DNA from 2 places in the Phaeacidiphilus oryzae TH49 genome. Region 2 is predicted to be linked to the other one. Evidence: riboswitches for the same ligand, from Rfam matches in the RefSeq annotation. Region 2 holds a riboswitch; the other holds the start of a gene.

Region 1 (4,203 bases), on a different contig from region 2:
CTGTTCGCCCAGGCCGCCCGGGAGGCGGGCGAGGCGCAGCTCGGCGACCCCGGGGAGGGGGCCGCGCCGGCCGGTGGGGCCGGGGAACCCGCTGCGAGTCCGGAATCGGAGTCGACGCCGGAACCGGCGGCCGGGGCCGTGAAGCCGGCGGGCGAGGGCGTGAAGCCGGCGGGCGAGGCCGTGACCGAGACCGTGAACGAGGCCGAGGACCCGGCCTACGGGGGGTTCGGGCAGCCGCGGGCCTTCCATCCCGGCCGGGAGCCGGGTTCCGAGCCTGGGACGCGCCGCCGCTGGCTGCCCGGCGAGGATGTGCGGCACGAGGAGTTCGGTCCCGGCTGGGTGCAGGGCAGCGGCGTCGGGCGGGTCACCGTCCGCTTCGAGACCCCGGAGTCCGAGCCCGGGCGGGTGCGCACCTTCCGGGAGGACGATCCGGCGCTGGCCGCCGCGCCGCCGCTGAGCCTGGTCTCGGACGGGGACCCGTCGGACGGCTCGGCGTAGCCAGCAGGCCTCGGCGCCGCGACCGGTGGTCCGGTGCGGCGCCGAGGTGGGGAGCGGGGTGGGTCAGTGACCGTAGGCCGGACGGCCGGGGTAGCGGGCGCCGGGGGAGTACGGGGTGGTGGAGGTGCCGGCCGAGGGCGCCGCGCCGTTGCGCCCGCCCTGTGCGGCCTGGCCCTGCCCGGACCGTTCGGACTGGCCGGACTGCCCGGCCTGGCTGCCCTGGCCGGCGTCGTGGACCTCGACCTGCTCGCGGCGGAGCTGGTCGCGGACCACCTCCTCCTCGGTGACCCGCTCGGTGATCAGCCGGATCCGCTCGACCGGGACCACGTGCTTGCGTACCACCACCCGCTCCTCGTGGACCGGGACCTCCTGAGTGGCCTCCTCGATCTCCTGGTCGGAGATCTGCGCCCGCTCGTCGTCGCTCAGCCGGACCCGCTCGATCCGGACCCGCTCGCGGACGACCGGAACCCGGCGCTCCACGTTCTCGGTGGTGACGTACTTGCGCAGCCGGGCGCGGCCGAGCTCGTGCCATTCGGTGGTGATGTCCAGCCGCTCCTCGCGGCAGACCACCTCGATCTGTTCCGGGGCGCCCGTCCCGGCCGCCCCCGCCGGCTTGGCGGTGCCCGCGGCGGCGGTGGAGTCGCGGTCGGTGAGGTGCGGGACCGCGCGGGTCTCCTCCTCCTTGACCGGGGTGGGGGTCTGGGCGGTCGTCGACGGCTCCGGGGTGGTGGTGCCGGCGGAGCCGGTGAAGAACGCGGAGGTCCGGCCGCCGGCGGGGGAGGAGTGCTCGGCCGGCTTCGAGGAGGCCGCGGCGTATCCGGCGGCGGCGCCCGCCGCTCCGCCGGCCGCACCCGCCGCCAGGCCCTGCTCGGGAGCGCTTGCCGAGGTGTGCTCGCCCGTCAGGCCGTCGGTGCGCTCGGCGGACCGCGCGGTGTCCGTAGCTGCGGTGTCCGAGCCCGCGGTCCCCGAGCTCGCGGTCCCCGAGCTCGCGGTGTCCGGGACCGCGGCGGCCTGGGTCCGGGCGGTCGCGTCGCCGGCGGCGGCCGGGGCGGTGTGCGCGGCGCTGCCGCCCACCGCGGCGGCGGCGGCCGGAGTGGCCGCCGTGTCGGAGGCGTCGGAGGCGTCCGAGGGGGCGGCCTGGCCGTTCGCCCGGGAGCCGGACTCGCTGGGCACGTCCAGACCGTAGTAGCGGTACAGCTGGAGTTCCTGAGCCGGCGACAGATGCTGGCCGGCTCCGAAGTCGGGGGAATCCTTGACCTGGGACTTGTCGTAGGGCACGCGCAGCTCCTCGCTGACGAACTCGCTGGTGGCCAGCGGAACGAAGGCGTCCCGGCCGAAGATCCCGGTCCGGACGGCGGCCCATTCCGGCTCGCCCGTGGCGTCGTCGAGGTACACCTCGTCCACGGTGCCGATCTTGTCGCCGTTGCGGTCCACGGCCTTGTGGCCGATGAGGTCCCTTGGGTCGATGTCGGTCTGCACGGGGCCCTCCACGGGTGGCGACCCGGCTGGCACCGGGATCACATGACTCGGTTGACGTCGTACGAAAACATACGAAACGTCATGATTTGGTGTGTTGTCGAACATTCGGGCCCCAATGGGGCGTGTCGCTGGACCAGTTGGCCCAATCCCGGACTGCTTCAGGAGCCACGTCCGAGGTGATCCGCACTGGTAGGGTGAGGGTGACCGTCGAGCCCGGACGGGAGAGTCCGAACGCGCGAGCGCTCGGCGCCGAAGGAGCAACTCCTCCCCGGAATCTCTCAGGCAGACGTACCGTCCGGGCGAGGTCACTCTGGAAAGCAGGGCTCCTTCGGTGGACCACCGGAGTCCTCGCCGACGGTGCAAGCCGACGCCGGTCGAACCGGCGGACGGTGAAGCTCTCAGGTGCAGATGACAGAGGGGGAGGCCGTCCCCGCGGGTCACGCTGACCAGGAGGCCTCAGCCACCATGACTGATCACACCGATCGCACCACCCTGTTCGAGCAGCGGCACATCGGGCCAGACGAGGGCGAGCGGTCCAAGATGCTCGCCTCGGTGGGCTTCGGCTCTCTGGACGAGCTGACCACCGCCGCGGTCCCGGCCGCGATCCGCAGCCTGGAGCGGCTGGGGCTCCCCGCCGCCGCCGGCGAGGCGGAGACGCTGGCCGAACTGCGCTCGCTGGCCGGACGGAACCAGGTGCTCCGTTCGATGATCGGCCTCGGCTACTACGACACCTTCACCCCGCCCGTGGTCCTCCGCAACGTGATGGAGAACCCCGCCTGGTACACGGCGTACACCCCGTACCAGCCGGAGATCTCGCAGGGCCGGCTGGAGGCGCTGCTGAACTTCCAGACCGTGGTGTCCGACCTGACCGGCCTGCCCACCGCCGGGGCCTCCCTCCTCGACGAGGGCACCGCGGCGGCCGAGGCGATGGCCCTGGCCCGCCGGGTGAACCGGAAGGCCGCGGCGGACGCGGTCTTCGTGGTCGACCAGGACGCCTTCCCGCAGACCCGCGCGGTGATCGAGACCCGCGCCGTGTCGCAGGGCGTCGAGGTGGTCACGGCGGACCTCAGCGAGGGCCTGCCGGAGGGGATCGCCGAGCGCGGGGTGGTCGGGGTGCTGGTGCAGTACCCGGGCGCCTCCGGGGCCGTGCGGGACCTGACGCCGGTGATCGAGGAGGCGCACGCGGCCGGCGCGGTGGTGGCGGTCGCCGCCGACCTGCTGGCGCTGACGCTGCTGAAGTCGCCGGGTGAGCTGGGCGCGGACATCGCGGTCGGCACCACCCAGCGGTTCGGCGTGCCGATGGGCTTCGGCGGCCCGCACGCCGGCTACATGTCCGTCCGCCAGGACTACGCCCGCAGCCTCCCCGGCCGTCTGGTCGGCGTCTCCAAGGACGCGGACGGGGCCCCGGCGTACCGGCTGGCGCTGCAGACCCGGGAGCAGCACATCCGCCGGGAGAAGGCGACCAGCAACATCTGTACCGCGCAGGTGCTGCTGGCCGTGATGGCCTCGATGTACGCCGTCTACCACGGTCCCGAGGGACTGGCCGCGATCGCGCGCCGGACGCACCGGCAGGCCGTACGGCTGGCCGAGGGCCTGCGGGCCGGCGGGGTCGAGCTGGTGCACGACGCGTTCTTCGACACCGTGCTGGCCCGGGTGCCCGGAAAGGCCGCCGAGGTCGTCGCCGCGGCCCGGAAGGCCGGGGTCAACCTGCGCGAGGCCGGCGCGGACCTGGTCGGAATCGCCTGCGACGAGACCACCACGGCCGAGGACCTGGCCAAGGTCTGGGGCGCCTTCGGCGTGACCGGCGCGGAGGGGGCGCGGAGGCGGCCGCGGACTCGCTGCCGGCCGCCCTGCTGCGCTCTGACGAGTACCTGACCCACCCGGTCTTCCACAGCCACCGCTCGGAGACCGCGATGCTGCGCTACCTGCGCCGGCTCTCCGATCGGGACTACGCACTGGACCGCGGGATGATCCCGCTCGGCTCCTGCACCATGAAGCTCAACGCCACCGCCGAGATGGAGGCGGTGACCTGGCCGGAGTTCGCCGGGCTGCACCCCTTCGCGCCGGCCGGGCAGACCGAGGGCTACCTGACCCTGATCCACCAGCTGGAGGACTGGCTGGCCGAGGTGACCGGCTACGCCAAGGTCAGCCTGCAGCCGAACGCCGGCTCCCAGGGCGAGCTGGCCGGCCTCCTCGCGGTCCGCGCCTACCACCGGGCCAACGGGG
Region 2 (4,203 bases):
ATACCTGCTTTCAGAGCGGGTTCGGCGGCATCTCCCCAGGTGAGGCGCGGTATGCCACCACGGACATGAGTGACAGTCCTCGCCGAAGCCGGTTACGGCCGGCCCGGAGCCCTTTGTGCGGAGAAGTTCTGCGGTGAATTCAGGTAATCACGTTCCGTGACGAAACGGCTCTCACCGGAGTCTCACCCGGCACCGCCGTCCCATCCGGAGGAAAGAATTCCGGCTGCGGCCGGGGACCGTGGAACAGGACTGTCACCGGCGGTAGAACGGCGCCGGTCCGGCGGCCATCCAGAGGGCCACCGAGTCGTCCTCGTCCGGGGCGGCCAGCACCGCCACCCGGCAGTCCGCGGGGGCGGCCTCGGCCAGCGCGCGCCGGACCATCGCCCGGGCGTCGTCGGCTGAGGCGTGCGGATCGTCCAGTTCGAGGCCGATCGCGAGATACGGCTCCCCCAGAGCGGGGGCCACCCAGGCGCGCCGCAGCGCGCGCAACCCGGGGACCGCCCGGGCACCGCGCTTCAGCGCCTCGTAGAAGGGCTCGGCCGCGACGGCCGGTTCGGAGATCTCCAGCGGCCCGGCCGGCAGCCGGTCCAGGCCGAGCGCCACCCTGCGGAGGTCCGCCCAGGGGACGCCGACGCCGCCGCCGGCGGCGTGCGGATCCAGCCACAGGCCCCACCGGCTCGGATACAGCACGGCGGCCAACTCCCGCCCCCCGCAGGCCTCGTGGGCCCGCTGCCAGCCGGAGGCGGCCAGCTGGGCCGGGGAGCTGACGGTCGGCACATAGCCGTAGCCGGCCACCTCCATGCTCCCGTACTGGGCGTCCGGGGAGCCCGGCTCGCCGTGCCAGAGGAGGGCGTAGAGGGTGCCGTCCGCGACGGCGCGCAGCAGCGTCTCGTACGCCTCCAGGCGGGGGCGTCCGGGAGGGGCGGACCTCAGGGCGTCGACCGCGGCGCCGAGGTCGGCCGCCGCCCGCGGCGGTCCCGGCCGTTCGTCCGACGCCACGTCGGGGAAGCGGTCGCCTGCTGCGAGGCCGCCGGCCACGGTCGTCCCCTTCCTCTGCGGTGCGCTGATCCTGCCAGCAGGGTAGCGCCGGGCGAAACCCGGCCCCGGGACCCGTCAGCCGCGCGCGAAGAAAGGCGCCACCTCGGCCAGCAGCCAGTCGCCGACCGGGTCCTGGGCCACGTCAAGCAGCACGATGTTGACCTCCCAGGGCAGCGGGACCGCGCCCAGGGCGCGCCCGAGGGCGAGGGTGGCCGCCTCCTGGTCCGCCGGCTGCCAGCCGTCCAGCTCCACGCCGACGTACATCTTCTCCGGCTCGCCCTCGGCCGAGGCCAGCGCGCGCCGCGCGGTGAGCACCACCGGGACGCCCGCGAACTCGCTCGCCGCGGCCGCCAGGAACTCCACCGGGTCCTCGTGCGAGGCGGGCTGCCGCAGCGACACCCGGGAGCCGCCGCCCGCGCCCGGGCGCACCGCACCCTCCGGGTTCTCGTGCTCCCCGCCGCCGCAGAGCGTCCGCACGCCCTCGGCCGGAATCGGGATGCCGATCACCCCGCCGGGGTTGACCGCGATCCCCACGCCCACCGGCAGCCCCCGGGCGAACTCCCGCACCGGGGCCACCACGAACGGCATCGACGGATCGGAGCTGCCCGTCCGCAGCTGCGTCTCGGAGCTGAAGACCGGCACGAAGAGCTGGCCGGCCAGCTCCATGCTCGGCAGGTTCAGCTGGTCGCTGGCCGGGTCGCCGCCGTTCGGCAGCGGCACCCACACCCGGCTGCGGCCGAGCACCTCGACCACCCGCGGGGTCGCCCCGGGGTCGCCGCTGGCGAGCGAGAGCACCTGCTCCAGCTCGTTCTCCGGCCAGCCGCCGAGGCTGCCGCCGGAAGTGTGGGAACCCGCGTACGCGCCCGCGGGAGCGGCGTGCTGCTGCCCGGGGATGTGCGCGTGGTCGACGGGCATTCCTTCTGGCGGGTAGGTCATAGCGGGCACCCTAGCCCACGTGCAATCATGAGCGCCGTCTTCAATTTCACATAGGCCGCTCGAACCCGTGCGGGAGAGTCCGGACCTCCGCCAGCCCCGCCCGGGGCCGGCCGCGGCCGGCGCCGAAGGAGCAAGTCCTCCCCGGAATCTCTCAGGCCCACCTACCGCACGGGCGAGGCAGATCTGGAAAGCGGAACCGCCTGCGGTTCCCACCCACGGTGCAAGCCCCCGCCCGCCCGGGCGCGCGGTGAAGCTCTCAGGTCGAGACGACAGACGGGGAGCCCCTGCCTACGCATGCCCGGAAACGGCATGCCCCGAGACGGGAGCACCGCCCCGATGAGCACCACCCGCCGTACCGCGCTCGACGCCCGCCACCGGGCGCTCGGCGCGACGATGACCGACTTCGCCGGCTGGGACATGCCGCTGCGCTACGGCAGCGAGCGCGAGGAGCACAACGCGGTCCGCACCCGCGCCGGCCTCTTCGACCTCTCCCACATGGGCGAGATCGCCGTCGCCGGCCCGCAGGCCGGCGCCCTCCTCGACCACGCCCTGGTCGGCTCGCTCTCCCCGCTGGCCGTGGGCCGCGCCCGGTACACCATGATCTGCCGCGAGGACGGCGGGATCCTGGACGACCTCATCGTCTACCGCACCGGCGACGAGGAGTACCTGGTCGTCGCCAACGCCTCCAACGCGCAGACCGTGCTGGACGCCCTCACCGAGCGCGCGGCCGGCTTCGACGCCGAGGTCCGGGACGACCGGGACGCCTACGCGCTGATCGCCGTGCAGGGCCCGGAGGCCGCCGGCATCCTCAGCGGCCTGACCGGCGCGGACCTGGACGGCCTCAAGTACTACGCCTCCCTCCCGGCCACCGTCGCCGGGATCGAGGCGCTGGTCGCCCGCACCGGCTACACCGGCGAGGACGGCTTCGAGCTCTTCGTCGACCCCGCCTCCGCCGAGGCCCTGTGGGACGCCCTGACCGAGGCCGGCCGCGAGGCCGGCCTGGTCCCCTGCGGTCTGGCCTGCCGGGACACCCTGCGCCTAGAGGCCGGGATGCCGCTCTACGGCCACGAGCTCTCCACCGAGCTGACCCCGTTCGACGCGGGCCTCGGCCGGGTGGTCAAGTTCGAGAAGACCGCCAACGAGGGCAGGTTCGTCGGCCGGGCCGCGCTGGAGGCGGCGGCCGAGCAGGCCGCGGCCGAGCCGCCGCGGGTGCTGGTCGGCCTGGTCTCCCCGGGACGGCGGGTGCCGCGGGCCGGCTACTCCGTGGTCACCGCCGAGGACGGCGCGGTGATCGGCTCGGTCACCTCCGGCGCCCCCTCGCCGACCCTGGGCAAGCCGATCGCCATGGCGTACGTGGACGCCGCGCACGCCGCCGCCGGCACCCAGGTGGCCGTGGACATCCGCGGCAGCCGGGAGCCGGTCGAGGTCGTGGCGCTCCCCTTCTACAAGCGCGCCCGCTGACAGCTCCGCATCCCGCAGACTGAACCGGGTCGTACCCGCCGGGCCCCGCCAGCTGACGGGGCGCCATCTCAGGGAGTGGAACACCCCCGCTCCCCGTTTCGTCGTACCCCTCCCCCATCCTGGAGAATTGCCGTCATGAGCAACCCGCAGCACCTGCAGTACAGCAAGGAACACGAGTGGCTGACCGCCGCCGAGGACGGTGTCTCCACCGTCGGCATCACGGCCTTCGCCGCCGACGCGCTGGGTGATGTGGTCTACGTCCAGCTGCCCGAGGTCGGGCAGGCCGTGACCGCCGGCGAGAGCTGCGGCGAGCTCGAGTCCACCAAGTCGGTCTCCGACCTCTACTCGCCGGTCGACGGCGAGGTCACCGAGGTCAACCAGGCCGTCGTGGACGACCCCGCGCTGGTGAACTCCGCCCCCTTCGAGGACGGCTGGCTGTTCAAGGTCCGTCTGGCGGGCGCCCCCGAGGGCCTGCTCAGCGCGGACGAGTACGCGGCCCACACCGGCAACTGACCCCACAGCCAGCCCCCCGGAGCGCCCGAGCGCACCACGGCAGGAGGCCCATCCGCATGTCCGCTTCTTCTTCCCTGCTCAACCAGTCGCTGCACGAGCTCGACCCCGAGGTCGCCACGGCGGTCGACGCCGAGCTGAACCGCCAGCAGTCCACCCTGGAGATGATCGCCTCCGAGAACTTCGCGCCGGTCGCGGTGCTGGAGGCGCAGGGCTCGGTGCTGACCAACAAGTACGCCGAGGGCTACCCCGGCCGCC

What was found. Region 2 has a riboswitch for glycine ahead of gcvT (glycine cleavage system aminomethyltransferase GcvT). Riboswitches for the same ligand answer to the same signal wherever they lie in the genome.
Region 1: linked by a shared signal. The riboswitch ahead of gcvP (aminomethyl-transferring glycine dehydrogenase) and the one ahead of gcvT (glycine cleavage system aminomethyltransferase GcvT) in region 2 are both predicted to bind glycine.

Annotation. Positions count from the first base shown of each region.
Region 1 is NZ_JQMQ01000004.1:13,101-17,303, forward strand. Features, by position in the region: gene BS73_RS00205 (DNA polymerase IV) at 1-498, shown strand, start outside; gene BS73_RS35680 (PRC and DUF2382 domain-containing protein) at 562-1,977, opposite strand; glycine riboswitch at 2,186-2,281, shown strand; glycine riboswitch at 2,282-2,402, shown strand; partial or broken gene gcvP (aminomethyl-transferring glycine dehydrogenase) at 2,443-4,203, shown strand, end outside.
Region 2 is NZ_JQMQ01000005.1:2,478,270-2,482,472, forward strand. Features, by position in the region: gene BS73_RS14860 (enhanced serine sensitivity protein SseB C-terminal domain-containing protein) at 253-1,038, opposite strand; gene BS73_RS14865 (enhanced serine sensitivity protein SseB) at 1,114-1,974, opposite strand; glycine riboswitch at 2,035-2,151, shown strand; glycine riboswitch at 2,157-2,248, shown strand; gene gcvT (glycine cleavage system aminomethyltransferase GcvT) at 2,311-3,435, shown strand; gene gcvH (glycine cleavage system protein GcvH) at 3,571-3,948, shown strand; gene glyA (serine hydroxymethyltransferase) at 4,005-4,203, shown strand, end outside.